DNA from 3 places in the Halomonas sp. BL6 genome. Region 3 is predicted to be linked to each of the others. Evidence: riboswitches for the same ligand, from Rfam matches in the RefSeq annotation. Region 3 holds a riboswitch; each other region holds the start of a gene.
The links. Region 3 has a riboswitch for thiamine pyrophosphate ahead of thiM (hydroxyethylthiazole kinase). Riboswitches for the same ligand answer to the same signal wherever they lie in the genome.
Positions count from the first base shown of each region.

Region 1: linked by a shared signal. The riboswitch ahead of FHJ80_RS08900 (sodium:solute symporter) and the one ahead of thiM (hydroxyethylthiazole kinase) in region 3 are both predicted to bind thiamine pyrophosphate.
Region 2: linked by a shared signal. The riboswitch ahead of tenA (thiaminase II) and the one ahead of thiM (hydroxyethylthiazole kinase) in region 3 are both predicted to bind thiamine pyrophosphate.

Region 1 is NZ_VDGL01000003.1:475,106-481,517, reverse strand. Features, by position in the region: gene FHJ80_RS08905 (diguanylate cyclase domain-containing protein) at 1-1,106, opposite strand, end outside; gene FHJ80_RS08900 (sodium:solute symporter) at 1,181-2,560, opposite strand; TPP riboswitch at 2,550-2,653, opposite strand; gene FHJ80_RS08895 (peroxidase-related enzyme) at 2,719-3,309, opposite strand; gene FHJ80_RS08890 (hypothetical protein) at 3,490-4,179, shown strand; gene FHJ80_RS08885 (CoA-acylating methylmalonate-semialdehyde dehydrogenase) at 4,223-5,719, opposite strand; gene FHJ80_RS08880 (putative zinc-binding metallopeptidase) at 5,942-6,412, shown strand, end outside.
Region 2 is NZ_VDGL01000001.1:338,634-345,045, reverse strand. Features, by position in the region: gene FHJ80_RS01540 (hypothetical protein) at 1-125, opposite strand, end outside; gene FHJ80_RS01535 (DUF2971 domain-containing protein) at 356-1,249, opposite strand; gene FHJ80_RS01530 (hypothetical protein) at 1,330-1,710, opposite strand; gene FHJ80_RS01525 (SMI1/KNR4 family protein) at 1,836-2,396, opposite strand; TPP riboswitch at 2,784-2,915, shown strand; gene tenA (thiaminase II) at 3,001-3,669, shown strand; gene thiC (phosphomethylpyrimidine synthase ThiC) at 3,695-5,611, shown strand; gene FHJ80_RS01510 (NAD(P)-dependent alcohol dehydrogenase) at 5,629-6,412, opposite strand, start outside.
Region 3 is NZ_VDGL01000006.1:128,335-134,746, forward strand. Features, by position in the region: gene FHJ80_RS13615 (serine hydrolase) at 1-244, shown strand, start outside; gene FHJ80_RS13620 (DMT family transporter) at 349-1,224, shown strand; gene FHJ80_RS13625 (dioxygenase) at 1,228-1,965, opposite strand; gene FHJ80_RS13630 (DoxX family protein) at 2,022-2,429, opposite strand; gene FHJ80_RS13635 (LysR family transcriptional regulator) at 2,520-3,440, opposite strand; gene thiE (thiamine phosphate synthase) at 3,437-4,051, opposite strand; gene thiM (hydroxyethylthiazole kinase) at 4,041-4,850, opposite strand; TPP riboswitch at 4,875-4,966, opposite strand; gene FHJ80_RS13650 (hypothetical protein) at 5,016-5,360, opposite strand; gene FHJ80_RS13655 (DUF2237 family protein) at 5,485-5,859, opposite strand; gene gloA (lactoylglutathione lyase) at 6,051-6,412, shown strand, end outside.

The sequences.
Region 1 (6,412 bases), on a different contig from region 3:
CTCGCGATGTCGCGCAGCAGCTCGTCCCCCATGGCATGGCCGTGCTGATCGTTAATGCGTTTGAACCCATCGAGGTCTAGAAACAGCACGGCCAGCGGTGCGAGCGTACGGCGTACCCGTGCCATTGCCTCCGGCAAACGCTCATCTAGGGCGCGGCGGTTGGGCAAACGGGTGAGCACGTCTTCTCGGGCCTGCTGGTCGCGTAGGCGCTCTAGCTGCTGGCGTTCGGTAATGTCGTGAATGAACAAGCTGCGGCGTGGGCGGCCATTCACCTCGAAACGCTTCAGTCGCACCTCGACCGGCAAGCGAACGCCATCGCGCCGTAGGGCTTCTCCGGTCACCGGCATGGCGACATCGTCACTGGTGATTCCGTCGGGAAACATGAGCGATGTAATCGGCCGAGTGAGGGCTTCTTTGCGACGCCAGCCGAACATGTTCTCGGCTGCATGGTTCCAATCCAGCACGCGCCCCTGCTCATCGACGCTTAAATAGGCATCATATGCCGACTCGATCACCAGATTGAGTTCGCGGGTTCGCTGCTCGATACGCTGCTCGAGGCTTTGATGCAGCGCCGTGAGCGCCTGCTGAGTGGCGGCACGAATCTTCTGCTCGTTGATGAGCCGTTCGCGCAGGTGGATTTCGCCAATCACGATATCGGCCAAATCTTGCATCGCAGCCTTTTCTTGGTCACTTAAGCTGCGTGGCTGGCTGTCCATGGCGCATAGCGATCCGAGGACCAGCCCTTGTGAACTACGCAGCGGTATCCCGGCATAAAAACGGATGCCGCCAGGTGTCATCACGTAGGGATTGGTCACGAAGCGTGCGTCTTGCTGAGCGTCTTCGACCACTAGCGGCTCATCTTCGAGTACCGTGTAAGCACAAAACGCGACGTCCCTAGGTGTTTCCGATACCGCCATGCCCACTTGAGACTTGAACCACTGACGATCGGTGTCGATCAGACTGATGGTAGATTTAGGAACGCCGAGCAGCACGGTGACCAATCGCGTGATCCGATCGAAAACGGGCTCGTTTGGCGTATCCAGGAGGGCCAGTTCGTTAAGCGCAGCCAAACGGGCAGTTTCGTTGGGGGGTAACAGGTGGCTCATGGCGATCACACCTAAATGGTCATCAAACCCTTAACAGCATAACGCGAAACGAAATGTCCTGCTTAACGCCTTGATTAACGGACTTCGACACGTTGACGGCTCACCAGAGCCAACGCCACGCTGACCGTTGTTGAGAGTAGCAGCGCCCCTACGAACGGGCCTAACGTCGGTACGCTGCCGGGGAACGTGGCGGCCATTACCCCTGCGCTGACGCTGCCCTGATCGATCCAGCCAGGCAGCACGGCCCCTACGAGCCCCGCCAATCCGCCGCTTATTGCTGCCATCGGTGTCATACGCTGCCACAAGCCCAGCAGCACCGGTACCACGATCGCTGCACACAGCAGATCGGCAATCAAAAATAGCCGCAGCACGGAGAGCCCTTGCAAGGCAATCACGATCACAGGCAGCATGATCGCCACGGTGAGCCAGCGCGCCTTGTTGAGGGCCTCGGGCCGGTGACCATTGGCCCACAGCGACGCAATGCCGTTTTGTAAGGTGTCGACGCTCGAGGTGACCAGCGTGACGGCCAGTACCAATGAAGGCAGCGTGATCCATACCGGGGCATCACTAAGCAGCGCAAAAAACGGCATGGGCGGCTCGCCGAGACTGACCCCGCTCATCGCTGCCATAATACCTACGCCACCGATCACCATGACGACCAGTACGGTCAAGCCGCCACCCAACCAGGCACCGTGCCCCAGGCTCGCGTCGTCTTGGGCCGCCCATACCCGCTGCCAATAGCCTTGGTGAAACAAGTTGGCCGCCGTCACGGCGATCACCAGCGTCAACGCCACGCTGAGCGAGCTGCCGATGGGGAGCGACGGGAGTTGTGCGTCATTCGGCATACTGGGCAGTCGCCAGAGCGTCACGCTGGCGACGGCGAGCAGCAGCGCCAAAAGCAGCCACGCTTGCCAGCGGTCGGTGGCCAAGCTTGCCCGTAGCCCGCCCATGACGGTGTACACCAGCGTGGTGAGCGCCACCCCGATGATCACCACGGCGGGAGGCACGTCGGAGAGCAGCGCGGTAATCGCCCCGATGGCGGTGAGTTCAGCAGCCAGGAAGCAGCCCATGTAAGCCACGGAAACGAGCGCCACGAAATGGCGTACCCCCTTGCCATAGCAGGCGTCGGCAAACTCGGCAATGCTGCGTCCCTCGGGCAGTGCTTGGCGTATCTTAGGCCCGTAGAGACCCAAAACGATGAACGGCAGCGCCGAGCCAAGGGCATAGCCCAGTAGCGCCACGGGCCCTACGAATGCGCCGATTTCAGGGGGTGCAAAGAGTATCCAAGCCCCCATACCGGACGCCAAAAAGGAGAGCCCCAGGGTGGCCGACGTTTGCGAATTACGGGCGGTGACATAGTCATCCAGCGAGCCGCCACTGAAACGTGCCCGAAGACCCAGAAAAGCAAAGCAGCATAACGCTGCGCCTAACACGAAAGACGTTAGGTAAGGCATGTCGCGCTTCCTCCGCCGGTACGAACCGGATCAGGTTCCAGGGTCTGCGTTGCGCGCATTCTCAGCCCCATTGGGGCTCCCCTGGCGACAGTGAGTGGAGGCAGTATCCTCAAGCAAAGTGGTGCGTTAGTAAAGCCTTGCCCATGGGGCCGGGCTGCTTATTCCACTTTCTTGGGGACACGCCCCATCAGGTAAAACTCGGCGTTGGGCGGTGTTCCAGCTAGTGTCACCAAGCGGTTGGACATGCCAAAAAACGCGGCAATGGCACCGATGTCCCAGCAATCATCCAGCGTGAACCCCACTGCCTCTAAACGCGCCTGCCATTCGTCTGAAAACTCGCCCAGATCGATGGCACTGTGCAGTGCAAAGTCGAGCATCAACCGATGACGCTCGCTCAATCCCGCCACACGATGGTTGATGGCGATATTATCCGCCAGTAACGGATCTTTACTGTAGATACGCACCAGCGCGCCATGGGCGACGACACAGTACAAGCAGCGATTGCGGGCACTGGTCGCAACGACAATCATCTCTTTCTCTGCTTTGGTCAGCGTCTCCGATGGTCGCTCCATCAACGCATCGTGATACGCAAAAAAAGCGCGAAACTCGTCGGGTCGGTGAGCCAACATCAAAAATACGTTGGGCACGAAGCCCGCTTTCTCCTGCACGGCCAACATGGCTTCCCGAATATCATTGGGAACATTATCCAGAGTGTCAGGAAGTTTGAACCGACTGATCGATGCAGCCATAAAGGCTCCTTTTTTATTTTGAAGTAGAGTCCCACTACCAACTCACTTTTATCCGTAACAAATTGCTAACTAAAGACTCTTTTCATATGGCTTTACGCTCGCCATACTTTTAGTGATCTAATGTCATAAAAGCCGTACGCTATTCGGCTAGCCAAGCGGCGTACTTACAGGGAAACCACCATGTCATACTCCGAAGCAAAAGAGCACACGCCAGGGCGTTTGCATGAACTGTTCGCAGACCCGTACCGTGCGTTCGAGAACGATACGGATGAGCGTCAGTTGCATATCCGTGTCATGCTTCACACCCTGCTGGCCCAGCCTATGCAGCGCGGCCTGGTCACGCTTCGTGTGATTCACGGCTGGGAGAACGGTGGTTTCGAACCTGCCGACCTACAGCATGCCGATTTTACGCTGCACAACCTGCAAGATTTCGAGGCGGCGGCCACCTCCTTTCACGCGGCGGCGGAACGAAATGCCCCCCTACCCGCAGATCAAACCGCTATTCTCGCGGCTCCCCTGGCCGATGCCATTGCCGATGCCGAAGCAGAAGGCAACGCGCTCACCGACGATATTCGTGCCACACCGGCTCGCTGGCCCGCGTTCGAGGGTGGGCTTGCCCTCTACACTCTGTTCAAAATGTACCATCGCCTCGTATATGGCGAGGACGATACCTACCGTTGCTCACAATGTGAGACCCCCCACGGCCTTCGTGAAATTCATGAATTTCACCTCGAAGAGGGAGAATTCGCGCTGCTGGCGCCCGTTCGCGATGAGCAGGAGGCGCCCTACCTGCTCGTACTACACGAGAGCCAGCTTGGTCCCATAGGGCAACTACTCTCGGAGAGCTTACCGCTGTTTCAGGACGTGTGAAGGTCGCCTCCTCTACCGAGGAGGCGCAGCGTGTTGCCGCTCGCTATAGCGAGATCGTGCTATTGATACCGCTAGAGACGTTTTCGGGCTCGAACCAGCGGGCAGTGACCGTTTTAGTCTGCGTCCAGAACGCAATCGCCTGTTTACCGTTAGGCCCTAGGTCGCCCAGCTTCGACGCCCGAGAACCGGTAAAGCTAAAGTAGGCGACCGGCACCGGAATGGGCACGTTGATGCCAATTTGGCCGACGTCGATGTCGGTCTCGAAGCGTCGCGCGACCCAGCCCGAGTTCGTAAAGATCGAGGTGCCGTTGCCATTCGGATTGGCGTTAATGAAAGCGATGGCGTCGTCCAGCGTTTCGACGTTGACGACACACAGCACCGGCCCAAAAATTTCCTCACGATAGATCGTCATCTCTGCCGTCACATCGGAAAACAGAGTCGGCCCGACGAAATTACCGTCTGGGTAGCCGTCGACCGTGTAGCCGCGCCCATCGACCAGCAGCGTAGCACCCTCCTTCTCACCTGCCGTAATCAAACGCTCGACCCGCCCCTTGGCTTGCGGAGAGACCAGTGGCCCCAGATCGGCCTCGCGCTGGGTGCCGGGTCCCACGGTCATACCGCGCGCGCCGGCTTCGATGTCTTTGATCCACTCGCGCGCTTCCCCCACCAGCACGACCACCGAGTTCGCCATGCAGCGCTGACCGGCGGCACCAAAGGCAGAGCCCAGCAGGCTATCGATGGCTTGACTACGGTTGGCATCCGGCATGACAACACAGTGGTTTTTTGCACCCATCATGGCCTGCATACGTTTGCCAGCAGCGGCCGCACGGTTATAAAGCAGCGACCCCACATGGGTCGAACCGATGAACGACAGCGCCTTGATATCTTGATGGTCGGCAATTTGATTGGCAACGTCAGGCCCACCGTGCACGACGTTCAATACCCCAGCCGGAATACCCGCTTCATGTGCCAGTTCCACGAGCCGCATGGTAGAACTCGGGTCTTGCTCGGAAGGCTTCAAGACGAAGGTGTTTCCGGTGGCAATCGCCAACGGGAACATGAAACAGGGCAGCATGATCGGAAAATTGAAGGCGGTAATGCCCGCCCCCACACCCAGCGGCTGATGCATGGTATAGACGTCCACCTCGTTGGCCGCATTCTCCGCCAGCTCGCCAAGCTGTAGGGAGGTAATCGAACAGGCGTGCTCTACCACTTCTAGCCCGCGCCCCACTTCACCCTCGGCATCCGGCAGGGTTTTACCGTGCTCTTCGGTGATCAAGGCGGCAAGTTCCGCTGTATTCTCGCGAATCAACGCCTGCAGTTTGAGCATGATGCGCATGCGCTTGCCGAGCGGCACTTTGCGCCACTCTTTGAACGCTGTTTTGGCGCTGGCGATGGCGCGCTCGACTTCTTCGGACGTACAGAACGGTACTCGCGCCACCACGTCCTGGGTGGCAGGATTCACCACATCGCGCCACTCTTGGCTTTGCGACATGACCGGCTGGCCATCGATGTACATCGGAATTTCACGAACGGACATGATGCGTTTCCTCGGCTTGTGTTTGTTATGGGATCGAATAGGGAACCCTTAGGGTATATCAGCAAGTTGACGTAAACGTCAATTAGCAACTGGACAAAGACAATATGCCCTCCGCTCGACGATTTGGCTTTCCCTCTCGGTGAGGGCATCGCTATGCTGAGACAATGACGTATCACTACTCACCCTCGTGAGATGCGCGGTGGTGATCACAAGGAGGTATCCATGCAGACGTTTAGCTGCCGCTGTGGCAATCCACTGTTTTTCGAGAATACCCACTGCTTGGCCTGTGAGTCGGAGGTTGGCTGGTGCCCCGCGTGTCGTAACATCGTGGCGCTGGAACCGTTGGATAGCGGCGGCTACCGCTGTACCCATGAAGACTGCGGCACGGCATTAATGAAGTGCCACAACTATGCCGTCGAAAACGTCTGCAACCGGATGGTGGTGATGGCCGACGGGCACGCCGATACGCTGTGCGACTGCTGCCGCTACAACGAGGTGATTCCCGACCTAGAGGTCGAGGGCAACCGGGAACGCTGGGCAGCGCTGGAGAGCGCCAAACGGCGGCTTTTCTATACGTTGGATTTGCTCAAGCTTCCCCACGGGATCGAGGGCGAGGACATCCGCGTCCCACTGAGCTTTTCGTTCATGGCCGATGCGCTGCCCGACCAAGGGCTGTGGCGCTCCACGGCAAAC
Region 2 (6,412 bases), on a different contig from region 3:
TCAAGGCTCACCCAACCGATGGTGTAGTAGGCGTCACAACGCAGAATTTTTTCGATAACCGGTTTTAGCCTCATATGAAGCGAGAGACACTGAGCCACGACATCCGCTTCGCTCAACTCGCCCATAATGTCTCGTATCGCAATTGGAAGGCAGCTTAAGGCCTCTTGGGTCAGAAAACGGGTATCACTTAATTCAACGCCCGGAGCGTTCAGGCCAAAGCGTGTTGTTCGTTCCAGCGCATCTAAAAAAATTTGACTCGTACACCTACACTCTCCTTGGTATTTAACGCCCGCAACAGCGGAAATTTAGGAGCGCTAGCGAGTAAATTTTCCGACTGCTTGCGTTTGTTAACACTTTACAATGTATGGTTAGCAACATCGCTCAACTTATGCTCTTTTATCATCCATCGAGCTATTTCACCAAACTCATTTTCAAGTTCAGAAAATACATGGGCTGTTCTCGGACTTATCAAAGGGTTAATTTCAGAAGCAGGAAGATTATACTTAATTGATTCTTTTCTAAACTCGTAACCCCAGTTGGCGATAGCAGCCAGATTCAATGCAATCTTTGTATTCTTGATTTTGTTCCAAATCTCTCTTTGGCGCTCTAGAGGCATTCTTTCACCAAGAGTGATGGACTTTATCGCATCCATTGGGACATTCATTACATAAACTGGAAAGCCCTTATAATCACCAACCTTCTTGCAATCAGAGAGATTTCTAACAATTCTATATTCTTGCTCATATTCCCAATCTTTGGGCTTTACACAAAGCTCGGCTATAGGAATTGGAGATTCACCACTTAAATAAGCACTAATGTCCTTTTTAGGTCTTTGCTCTCGATACTCTATATTAAATAGGCCCGTAAAAAATTCATGTTCTTCGTCAAACTCAATAACAGCTCCTGAGTACTCATCTGCATAATGTGACCACATTAGCAGAGATGACTCATTTTTAGATAAACATAGAATACCAACGGACTGATTCAGAGAGCTTAAAATCTTTCTGGAGTTGATGTCATTGCAATGGTCAGACTCAAAGTCAATTGGTAATTCTCCAACACTTGGCTGCCTTCTTGGTGCAAGTACGTCAAAGCTGATAGAGATATCTTTGGGTTCGAAATCCTCTGGAACATGTAATTCTGGAACCATTTCAAACGGGTCATTGAAAGCCCCAGGTTGAGTAAATCTGACACTCCCATCCAAAACCCTCAACGTATTCTCAGGTGTCAAATACTTGTATAGAGGCACAGTCTCTCCTTGAGTGTTAACGCCCGCGTAAAGCGCGCGAGGTACGAGCGTCGCCTTTAACGCGTTTGTTAGCACACTGCCTATTCATACGGATAAGACTTTCCTTCTAGCATGCCGCCATTCGACAAAGTAATTTCCAGTCGTTTGAACAGACCGAAGAAGTCAACGAGGTTCATATCCACGCGTACGCGCCTTGCTTCTATTACATCACCACTAGCAGCAAGCAAAGAAGGAAGATCAGGGTGCCCCTTCAGGTCGGTCACGAAGAACGTAACGTAAACTGGATCCTTATGGGTGCCATGATTCTCTCCAGCCCACATTTTGACGCCTACAACAAACTCTTCGTCGCTGATCAAGTCATTGTCTTTGAGCCACTTTGCTGCATTCTCTTTATCCGCGCGGTCGGCAGCTGCGCTACCTTTCATGTCATTGTATTGTACTGATGCTTTAAAAGTGTCCATTCTCTCTCCTTTGGGTTGTAGTGCTAACGCCTCAAACACCGGATTGGTGAAGTTGGCGGCTTTTTTGCGCAAGCGAAAAAGGTGACAGCTTTACCAAGTCCGCGTGCTTTGACTTGTTAGGTGCTTTATTCACTGTAGATTACATTACCATTTAAATCATAAACCTCTTCATATTGAAGGAGATTTGATACAAACTCATTAAAAGTATTTGCCACAACTAGACTATTGCCTTCATCCGTCTCTGTGACAATAACCTTGGGTTCAGTAAAAGAATCTCCATAGTCTAGGGCCAACCATGTATGGCCATCACCTTCTAGCGGCACATATGTTTCCGGAAGGCCCCACTCTCTGCCAGAGCTTATGGAGCTATATATTGAGTATTCCGAATTAGGATCTACGCTTGCAAACGTGCCAATTTCGTAAAAGCCTTCACCAAAATAGTATTGTAGAGTTTCGTTTTCACAAGACGGGAGTTTAACTACCTTAGTTTCTTCTGATTCGGAGAATTTCACATACTCTTTAGGTAGTGTGAATCCATATTTTTCCTTGAAGTAACTAAGAGCTTCTTCGTGCGTGTAAACTCGATAGTTTTCAACTTCTCGAACACCACCGCATTCAGGGCAAACAAAGTATGCAGTTCCGTCAACGATGTCTGGATTTTTGAGTTCTCTGCTACAACATCTCATACTTTGATACTCGCGCACCTAACAGTGATTATACGTCCTGCCATGAAACCTCAATGAACGTGACATCACAATGACTGAGGTTTCATAGCCACCAAATTGAATCTACCTCATTGATTCTACAGCGTGCAAAGAGAATTTTGGCGATGTAGCCAAAATTCTCGGGCTTGCGCGTTTTACTCACCTCAATATTACTGTTTTTATAAACAGCAATATGGAGCCATTTCCTCATGAAACTGATGGAACGCGTCAAGGTAACCATGGGGGTCAAGCACTCAACGCCATCGCCTTTTTCTTGTCGTTTATTGCTCTCACGGCAGACCACCTCTGTGCGCCCAATAAAATACGCCCCCTTGCATCTCCCCCACCCGCCTCCTACACTGCGCTGAATACTGCTTGACGGGGTGCCGGTGGAACCGGCTGAGATCGCTATACGGCTGGCTGCTACAGCAAGTCGTCACGGCGGGGCCCGTTGAACCTGATCCGGCTAGTACCGGCGTAGGAATCAAGCGGTGGTTGGGGTGCGCCGTGTTCACCTGATACCTTGCCCCAACTCACTCTCCTTTCGCCCGTGCGCCGGTTCGCTGTACCACCGGAGGCATCCAATATGGGCTACCGCTTTACCGATCTCACCACCGCTTGCCAGAACGATTGGCGCTCCTACATCGAGCACGATTTCGTGCGCCAGCTGGGCAACGCCACGCTGCCTGAGGCGTCGTTTCGCCACTACCTGAAGCAGGATTACCTGTTCTTGATCCACTTCGCCCGCGCCTACGCGCTGGCCGCTTACAAAAGCCCCACCCTGGCGGATTTGCGCCAGGCTCACGAGGGCTTGAAAGCCATCGTGGATGTGGAACTGGGCCTGCATGTGGGCTTTTGCCAGGAGTGGGGCATCAGCGAGCAGGAGCTTGCCGAACTCCCCGAAGCCCGCGCCACGCTGGCCTACACCCGCTATGTGCTGGATACCGGCAATCGCGGCGACCTGCTCGATTTGCACGTGGCGCTGGCCCCGTGCCTGGTGGGCTACGGCGAAATCGCCAACTGGCTGAACGCGCAACCCTCTACGCTGCGCGGCGCGCAAAACCCTTTTGACGCTTGGATCGCCATGTACGAAGGCGAGGAGTTCCAAGCCGCTATGCAGGCAGAGCTTGCGTGGCTCGATGCCCGCTTGGCCGATGTCACCCCCGCCCGTTTTGCTGAGCTGAGCAAGATCTTCCGCGATGCCACCCGCCTGGAAATCGACTTCTGGCAGATGGGTTTAGACCTTTCTGAATAACCTCCTACAACATAGAGCAACCGTCATGACCAAGACCGTCAAAAGCAGAACCGCGCACTTTTTAGCCGAAACCGCCCAGGTCGATGCCGCCGCAGTGGCGCCGCTGCCCGGCTCGCGCAAGGTGTACGTGGAAGGCTCGCGGCCGGATATTCGCGTGCCGTTTCGGGAGATCACCCTATCGCCCACCAAAACCAGCGGCGTGGATGAGCAGAACCCGCCGCTGCTGGTGTACGACACCTCCGGTCCCTACACCGATCCCAACGCCCGCATCGATTTGCGCCAGGGCCTGCCGGAACTGCGCCGCGCCTGGATCGAAGAGCGCAACGATACCGAGTTTTTGGATGGCCCCACCAGCCAGTACGGCCAGCGCCGCGCCAACGACCCCACCCTTGCCCAGCTGCGCTTTGATTTAAGCCGCACACCCCGCCGGGCGAAAGCGGGCAAGAACGTGACCCAGCTGCACTACGCCCGCCAGGGCATCATCACGCCGGAAATGGAGTTTATCGCCCTGCGGGAAAACCAGCGCCGCCAGGCGTTGGGAACGGCGGAAGTAGAGCGCATTCTGGGCCATCAGCATGCGGGCCAGAGCTTCGGCGCCAGCCTGCCCAAAGAGATCACCCCCGAGTTCGTGCGCGACGAGGTGGCCCGTGGCCGGGCGATCATTCCCAACAACATCAACCACCCGGAAAGCGAGCCGATGATCATTGGCCGCAACTTCCTGGTGAAGATCAACGGCAACCTGGGTAACTCGGCGGTCACCTCTTCCATTGAAGAGGAAGTAGACAAGATGACCTGGGGCATCCGCTGGGGGGCGGATACCATCATGGACCTCTCCACCGGCCAGAACATCCATGAAACCCGCGAGTGGATCATCCGCAACTCGCCGGTGCCGATTGGCACGGTGCCCATCTATCAGGCGCTGGAGAAGGTCAACGGCATTGCCGAAAACCTTACCTGGGAGATCTTCCGCGATACGCTCATCGAGCAGGCGGAACAGGGGGTGGATTACTTCACCATCCACGCGGGAGTGCTGCTGCGCTATGTGCCACTCACCGCCAACCGTGTCACCGGCATCGTCAGCCGTGGTGGTTCCATCATGGCGAAGTGGTGCTTGTATCACCACCAGGAGAGCTTCCTCTACACCCACTTCGAGGAGATCTGCGAGATCTGCAAGCAGTACGACGTGGCGTTCTCGCTGGGCGACGGCCTACGCCCCGGCTCCATTGCCGATGCCAACGATGAAGCGCAGTTTGCTGAACTCGAAACACTGGGTGAACTGACCAAGATTGCCTGGAAGCACGATGTGCAGGTGATGATCGAAGGCCCCGGCCATGTGCCCATGCACCTGGTAAAAGAGAACATGGATAAGCAGCTGGCGTGCTGCGATGAAGCGCCCTTCTATACCCTAGGGCCGCTGGTGACGGATATCGCCCCCGGCTACGACCACATTACCTCGGGCATTGGGGCGGCGATGATTGGCTGGTTTGGCTGCGCCATGCTCTGCTACGTGACGCCGAAAGAGCACCTGGGCCTGCCCAACAAGGATGACGTGAAAACCGGGATCATCACCTACAAGATTGCTGCCCACGCGGCGGATTTGGCCAAGGGTCACCCGGCGTCGCAGCGGCGCGATAACGCACTATCTAAAGCGCGCTTCGAGTTCCGCTGGGAAGACCAGTTCAACTTGGGGCTGGACCCGGACACCGCCCGGGAGTACCACGACGAGACCCTGCCCAAGGACTCCGCCAAGGTAGCCCACTTCTGCTCCATGTGCGGGCCGAAGTTCTGCTCCATGAAGATCAGCCAGGAAGTGCGCGACACCTACCGCGACCGCGCCCCGGAAAACGCCGCTGAAAGCGATGCCGAAGCAGTGAAGCGCGGTATGCAGGAGCAGGCGGAGAAATTCCGCCGAGAAGGTAGCGAGCTGTACCAAGAGGTATAGCCCGCTACCGGTGGCGCTTAGCCAGCGCTAAGCGCCACTTTTAGCACGCCATCGCGCTGGTGGGAGAAGAGGTCGTAGGCTTCCACGATATCCTCCAGCGCGTAGCGGTGCGTAACCAGCGGGCCCAGATCTATGCGGCCTGATGCGATCATGCTCATCAGCCTGCGCATGCGCTCTTTGCCACCCGGGCACAGCGAGGTAATGATTTTATGATCGCCCAGCCCTGCACAAAACGCACCCAGCGGAAGGGTGAGGTCTTCAGAGTAGACCCCCAGGCTCGAGAGCGTGCCGCCGGGTTTTAGCACCCGTAGCGCGGCCTCAAAAGTTTGCTGTAGGCCCAGCGCTTCGATGGCGGCGTCTACCCCCCGACCACCGGTGAGTTTCAGCACCTCTTCCACCACATCGACCTTGCGGAAATCCAGCGTTACATCCGCGCCCATCTGCTTGGCCATGTGCAGGCGCTCATCCACACCGTCTACGGCGATAATCATGCCCGCCCCCCGCAGCCGCGCGCCTGCGGTGGCGCACAGGCCAATTGGCCCTTGGGCAAACACCACCACCGTATCGCCTATTTTAATGCCTGCGGATTCCGCACCGGCAAACCCCGTCGACATAATGTCTGGGCACATCAGCACCTGTTCGTCGGTTAGGCCATCGGGGACGGGCGAGAGGTTCGCTTGGGCATCGGGCACCAGCAGGTACTCCGCCTGGGCACCATCGATGGTGTTCCCAAAGCGCCAGCCGCCCATGGGCTTGTAGCCGTGGCTGTGGTGGCCGCCATCCTGTGCACAACAACCGTCC
Region 3 (6,412 bases):
GGCGAGTTGGGGCATACAAGTCGGAGCATTCAGCCAAGCGGCACAGGCAGAGCAGTTTGCTCGCCAAGCCGCACAGCGGCTGCCAACGAGCGTGGGAGGCCGCGTTGCCATCGATCCGCTTCAGGGGCCCACGACAGTGTTTCGCGCCCGTGTCGTCTCATTGAACGAATCGCAGGCACGCCAAGCGTGCCAAGCGCTACAGGCGCAGGGCATGGACTGCATGGTGGTCAACGCGAGTCTTTGAGCCGCATGACACGCTGCCCCGCCAATCCCTGGTTGGCGGGGCTTTTTTATGCTGCGCGTCTGGGTGCGCAGCCACAATAATAAACGTGGAGGAGGAGACAACGGATGACGCCCTCGCTAAAAGGCATTTTATTCATGTGCTTAGGCGTACTGTTCTTGGCGCTTGGCGATGCGGTCTCTAAATGGCTAGGAGCCGTCCATTCGCCCTTACAGATCATCTTTTTCCGCACATTGGTATCGCTGCCGCTGATTGCCCTGTTGGCTTACGTAAGCGGCGGATTACGCAAGCTGCGTACTCAGCGTCCTGGTGTGCATTTGCTGCGCGGTTTGATTTACACCGCCACGATGGTCTGCTTCGTATGGGGCCTGACCCTGCTGCCCTTGGCCGAGGCCACGGCGATTGCCTTCGTCGCGCCCCTGTTCGTGACGCTACTCTCCGTACCGCTGCTGGGTGAGCGTATCGACCCGCCGGTGCTAGTGGCGTCGCTGCTAGGCTTCTTAGGAGTGCTGATCGTCGTGCGCCCTGGCGGCGATGCTTTCCAGCTGGGCGCAATGATCGTTCTTGCGGCGGCGGTGTTCTATGCGCTCATGATGGTGACGGCGCGGCGCTATGGCGCCAACGAGCACCTATGGGCGATGGTGTTCTATATGACCATGGTGCCGCTGATCGTGACGGCCGTGAGTTTGCCCTGGGTCTGGCAAACCCCACAGCCGTGGCATTGGCTTGGATTTTTGGTATCTGGGGTGTTGGGTGTTGGTGCCACGGCATTCATTACTCTGGCCTTTCGCTATGCGCCTGCGGCCATTGCAGCCCCTTTCGATTATACGGCCATGCTCTGGGCGGTGCTGTTGGGTTGGTGGTTCTGGGGAGAGCTGCCGGACCTTTGGGTATGGGTCGGCAGCGCGCTGATCATGTTGAGCGGCTTAGCTATCGCTTACCACGATCGACGCACCACCTTGAAGCGCCGCCCCACGGCGTAGACGTTAGGCAAACTGATAGACATCCATGGCTAGCACGCCGTGTTCGACGCTGTGATGACGCAGTGTTGCCTGTCCGCCCGCCCCCATGGCTACCAGAAGCGGCTGAAAGTGCTCGTGTGTGGGGTGATTACGTTCAGCATCGGGGCCGCGTTGCCAGTGGAGGAGTGCATCGCGGTCATCTTCTCGCAGCCTTGCATGCACCCACTCGGCGAAACGCTCGACCCAAGCCGGCACTTGACTGCCCTGCGATTGCAGCTCGTAGAGGTTGTGGGTCAAGCTGCCCGAACCAATCACCAGGATACCCTCCTGACGCAGCGGTGCGAGCTGCTCGCCCAGGGCGATCAACTCGCTAGCACCCCAGCGGCTGGGCAGTGATAGCGACACCACCGGTATATCGGCATCCGGATACATCAGTGACAGTGGCACCCACGCGCCGTGATCCAGTCCGCGCTCCGTCTCCGTGGCGCCTAGCTGTTGGGCCAAACGTTTGGCCAAGACGGGTTCCCCAGGCGCTGGGTACTGCACGGCAAACAGGGCGTCGGGAAAACCGCCAAAATCGTGGATAGTCGTAGGTGTCGCGCTGCGGCTCACCTGCAACCGTTCGGTCTCCCAGTGTGCTGAAACCACCACGACGGCCTTGGGTCGCAGAGTGCGGCCCAGCTCCTTCAAGAAGTGATGGGCTGGGGTGGGGGTGAGCGCCAGCATGGGAGAGCCATGGGAAATGAAGAGACTCGGTAACATAGGATACGCTCCAGTCAATGGGCCTGCCAACGTGTGATTCTCGGCAGGCCATTGGATTATGCCAGTCGGCGGCTGATGACGAAGCTACCGCTGCCCAGGCCGGCTTGCACCAGGAGGGCCGCGGCCCAGAACACTGGGAACTCCCAGCCGCCGCCGGGATTGGAGAAGACCCAGCCGTTACCGAGGTGTACCCAGGCGGCGCCGAGCAGCACCGGTACTAGCGCCAGACTCACCCAGCGGGTGTATAGGCCCAGCACCAGGGCCAAGCCTCCGCCGACTTCGGCGGCAATGGTCAAGTAAGCCATGAAACCGGGCAGGCCAAGCGATTCGAAGTAGCCCACCGTGCCAGGAAGCGTAAACACGAACACTTTCATCAGCCCGTGAGCCAGGGCCATCACACCTAGGCTAACGCGCAGTAGGGCGGTCGCATGAAGGATTGTCGTCGGGGTAGTTAACGTCGTCATAGCACTCTCTCGCGTCGTGAGCATCACCATGGATGCGATGATGCTACTGTAGGCCAGCGAGTGGAGAAGATAATCTAACCGATGAGCACTTTACTGTTGCGATATGCGCGATAATCCAAGCCCCTGCTCCCATATGGGTGGGTCGCCCCAGGCATCGGCCAACTGATCGATGAAGTGCGCTACCTTGGCGGGTAGAAAACGCCGTGCGGGGTAGAGGGCGTGTATGTCTAGGTAGGTCGGCGGTAGGTCTAACAGAAGCGGCACCAAGTGCCCCCGCTGGATGCTCTCATGAATCAGAAAACTGGGTTGCTGGGCGATGCCTAATCCCGCTTCTGCGGCATGGGTCAACATATCCCCATTATTGCTCTCCAGCGGCCCCGTGACGCTAACGTACTGCTGGCCGAAGCGCCAGTCGCCGCTGTTCTGCCCGCTGCGGTAGCGCAGGCAGTGGTGCTGGGTAAGGTCTTCGATGCGCAAAGGCGTGCCGTGCTGCGCTAAATAGCCTGGTGACGCGCACAGCACGAGCTGGCAGCGGGCTAGCCGTCTGGCGATTAGGCTGGAGTCGGGCAGGCTACCGATGCGGATGGCGACATCATAGCCCTCCTCCAACAAGTCTACGCGGCGGTCGTTGAGATCGAGGCGTACGTCGAGTGCGGGGTGCGCCTGCATGAACTGCGCTACCTGAGGCGCGAGATAGCGCGTGCCGAAACTCATGGGACCATTGATGCGCAGCCGCCCACTCACAGTGTGGGTGCCACTGCCGACATCGGCAGCGGCCTCCTCCAACGCCAGCAAAATGGCCTGGGCATGGGCTAAATAGCGCTCTCCCGCATCGGTAAGATGCAGCCGCCGCGTCGTGCGCTGGATCAATCGCGCGCCCAGCGTCTCCTCTAGCGCCATGACCTGCCGCGACACCCGCGTACGTGAAAGATCCAATGCCTCGGCAGCGCGGGTATAGCTGCCAAGCTCCGCCACTTTGACGAAGGCGGTCAGCTGGTCAAGTCGACTCATGGGGCGCGAAACGCCAGCGCCGCCCGGTAAGGGTCGGGCTGGCCGCAGATCGCAGAAATCACCGCCATCCCTTGGGCGCCGGCGGCGTTCACTTGGGTGGCGTGCTGCGCCTTTAAGCCGCCAATCGCCACGCTGGGCAACGGGCAGGCGCGCACCAGCTCGGCTAAGCCCTCGAAGCCGATGGGCCGAGCATGATCCTGCTTGCTGGCAGTGGCGAAAATGGGGCCTAACCCGACGTAGTCCAACAGCGCGATGGGCGCGTCACGAAGCTGCGCGAGGGTGTTGATCGACAGTCCTAGAATGGCCTGCGGCCCCAGCGCCTCCCGCGCCTCTAGAACCGCGGTATCGCTCTGGCCAACATGCAGGCCGTCGGCACCGCTGGCGATGGCCACGGCGAGTCTGTCGTTGATGATCAGCGGCACATGGGTGCCCGCCAGCAGCCTTTTGAGGCGCTTGGCTTGTTCGATCATCGCCTCGTCGCTGGCATGCTTGTCGCGTAGCTGCACCACGGTGACTCCGCCTTTGACGGCGGCTTCCACCGTCGCTTCGAGGCCCGCTTCCGCGCACAGAGCGGCATCGGTCACCAAATAGAGCGAAAGATCACACGGCATGCAGCGTCTCCACTTGGCTTTGCGACGAAAGATCCTCTGGAGTGAGCTGGTACAGTGCATCCAGAAACGCGACCTGAAAGCTGCCCGGCCCCTTGGCCTGCTGACCCGCACGATGACCGGCGATGCCAAAGCACGCCAAGGCGGCCAGCGTCGCGGCCAGCGGGTACTCGCGGTTGGCGACAACGAACCCGGCCACCAAGGCGCTCAAGCCACAGCCGAGCGTCGTGACGCGGGGCATCAGCGGGTGGCCCCCGGTTAACCGGACGTGGTGGCTACCATCGGTGATGACATCGGTTTCGCCGGTCATGGCGACGATGCAGCGTTGCCGCTGGGCGAGCGTCATGGCGGCGTGAGTGGCGTCATCGGTGGTGGCGGTCGCATCGACCCCACGCCCTTGGCTGGCCAAGCCGGCCAGAGCCATCACTTCCGAGGCATTGGCGCGAATGACGCTGGGGCGATGGGACAGCAGCGCCTGGCACACCCGCTGGCGGAACTCGGTGGCCCCGACGGCGACGGGGTCCAGCACCCAGGGGGTGTCGGTCGTGTCGGCCGTGCGCGCCGCCAGCTGCATCGACTCGGCCCAGGGGGCAGAGAGCGTGCCGATATTGATGGAGAGCGCGTCTGCCATCGTGGTAAATTCAGCGACCTCTTCTGCGGCGTGCAGCATGGCAGGCGATGCGCCCGTGGCCAGCAGCAGGTTGGCGGTACTGTTCATGGCCACGTAATTGGTCATGCAGTGAACGAGCGGCGTGGACTCGCGCAGGGCAGCAAGCATATCGCCAAGTGGGGGGTAAGTCATGGTTTCCTCCCGGGTAAGGAGGTGGTGGTAAGCACCACGACTCCCTACGCCGGCGTTATCCGGTTCAGGTTCAAAGGGTGCTTCTCAGCCGCTGAGCGGCGCCCCTGTCGTTGGTGGGTACTATCCTAGCCTTGTGCGGCGATGTAAAGCCCGGTCAACAACGCGTTAACGAAACGCGATGCGGGTCCCGTACGTGAGCATTTCGTCAGGGGTGATGGCTCGGCCCTGTACGCCAATCATTTCGTCGCCGCACTGATCGGCAAAGGTCAGCACGCCATGGGTTAAGCCGAGTTGGCCCAGGGCATCGCGAATTTCACCGGTTCCCAGAAAGGTGCTGACGCGACCTTGAGCGTCACATAGGTCCGAGACGCCATTAGCATGGTGAAAACGCACTTTGTAGATGCCATCCATGGACTCGACTTCGACGATGGGGGAGAAGCCATTCTGAATCGCATTGCTCAACTGCTTCAATGTCAGGCGATCGCCAAGGGTCATATCGATAGCTGTCATGACGTGCTCCTATCGGACGCCATTCGCGGGGCATCACGGGTCACTATGTAAAATTGTCGAAATAGAAGTGTAGAAGATTTGCATCATTTTTCCAGGGGCATTCGGGGGCGCCTTGGCCCAGGTATTAATGTACGGCATCTAGCGCATGCTGCTGGAGTTTGACCAGTGGAATGATGTCCAGCGTTCGCTCGTTCGTACCGGACAAAACGACCGGCGGCGCGAGTCCTACCTGTGCCGCTTCGGCCCAGCGGTGCGCGCAAAGACACCAGCGATCCCCGGGTTTCAAACCGGGAAAGCCAAACTCCGGCCGCGGTGTCACCAAGTCGTTGCCTTGCGCCTTGGAGAAGGCCAAAAACTCCTCGGTCACCATGGCGCACACCGAATGGATGCCGACATCGTCTGGCCCTACCCGGCAAAAACCATCGCGATAGAAACCGGTTTTCGGCGAGTGGCAGCAGGGCGTGAGCGGTTCACCCAATACGTTTAGATCACGGGACATAAAGACTCCTCGGGGGCAGGCTGGAATTCTGCGTTCCTCGCCCTCATAACATGGTAAATAACGCCTTCAAAGGCAGTGATGCACAGGCAGCGGGAAGCACGACGCTGTCGCCTAAGCCTTGTACAAAGTCATACGTCCGTCAAAGATTTTGCATCGCGTCAACACAAGCATCATCCAACCAGGAGAGTGTCATGTCGTATCAAGGTGAACAGCATCCGGGAGTGACCCCGGCCGCTTCGCAAACCCAGGGCTTTCGCTTGAACCACACCATGTTGCGGGTCAAAGACCCTGAGCGTGCGCTGGCGTTTTACTCCAAGGTGTTTGGCATGCAGGTGCTGCGCCGTCTGGACTTCGAGGAGATGCAGTTTTCGCTCTACTTTCTGGCCAATGTCGAGGAGAGCGATCACGTGCCGGAAGAGACCCAAGCGCGCACCGCCTGGACCTTCAGCCAGAAAGGCCTGCTAGAGCTGACCCATAACTGGGGCACCGAAAACGAGCAGGACTTTGCCTACCACGACGGTAATGCCGAGCCGCAAGGCTTCGGGCACATCTG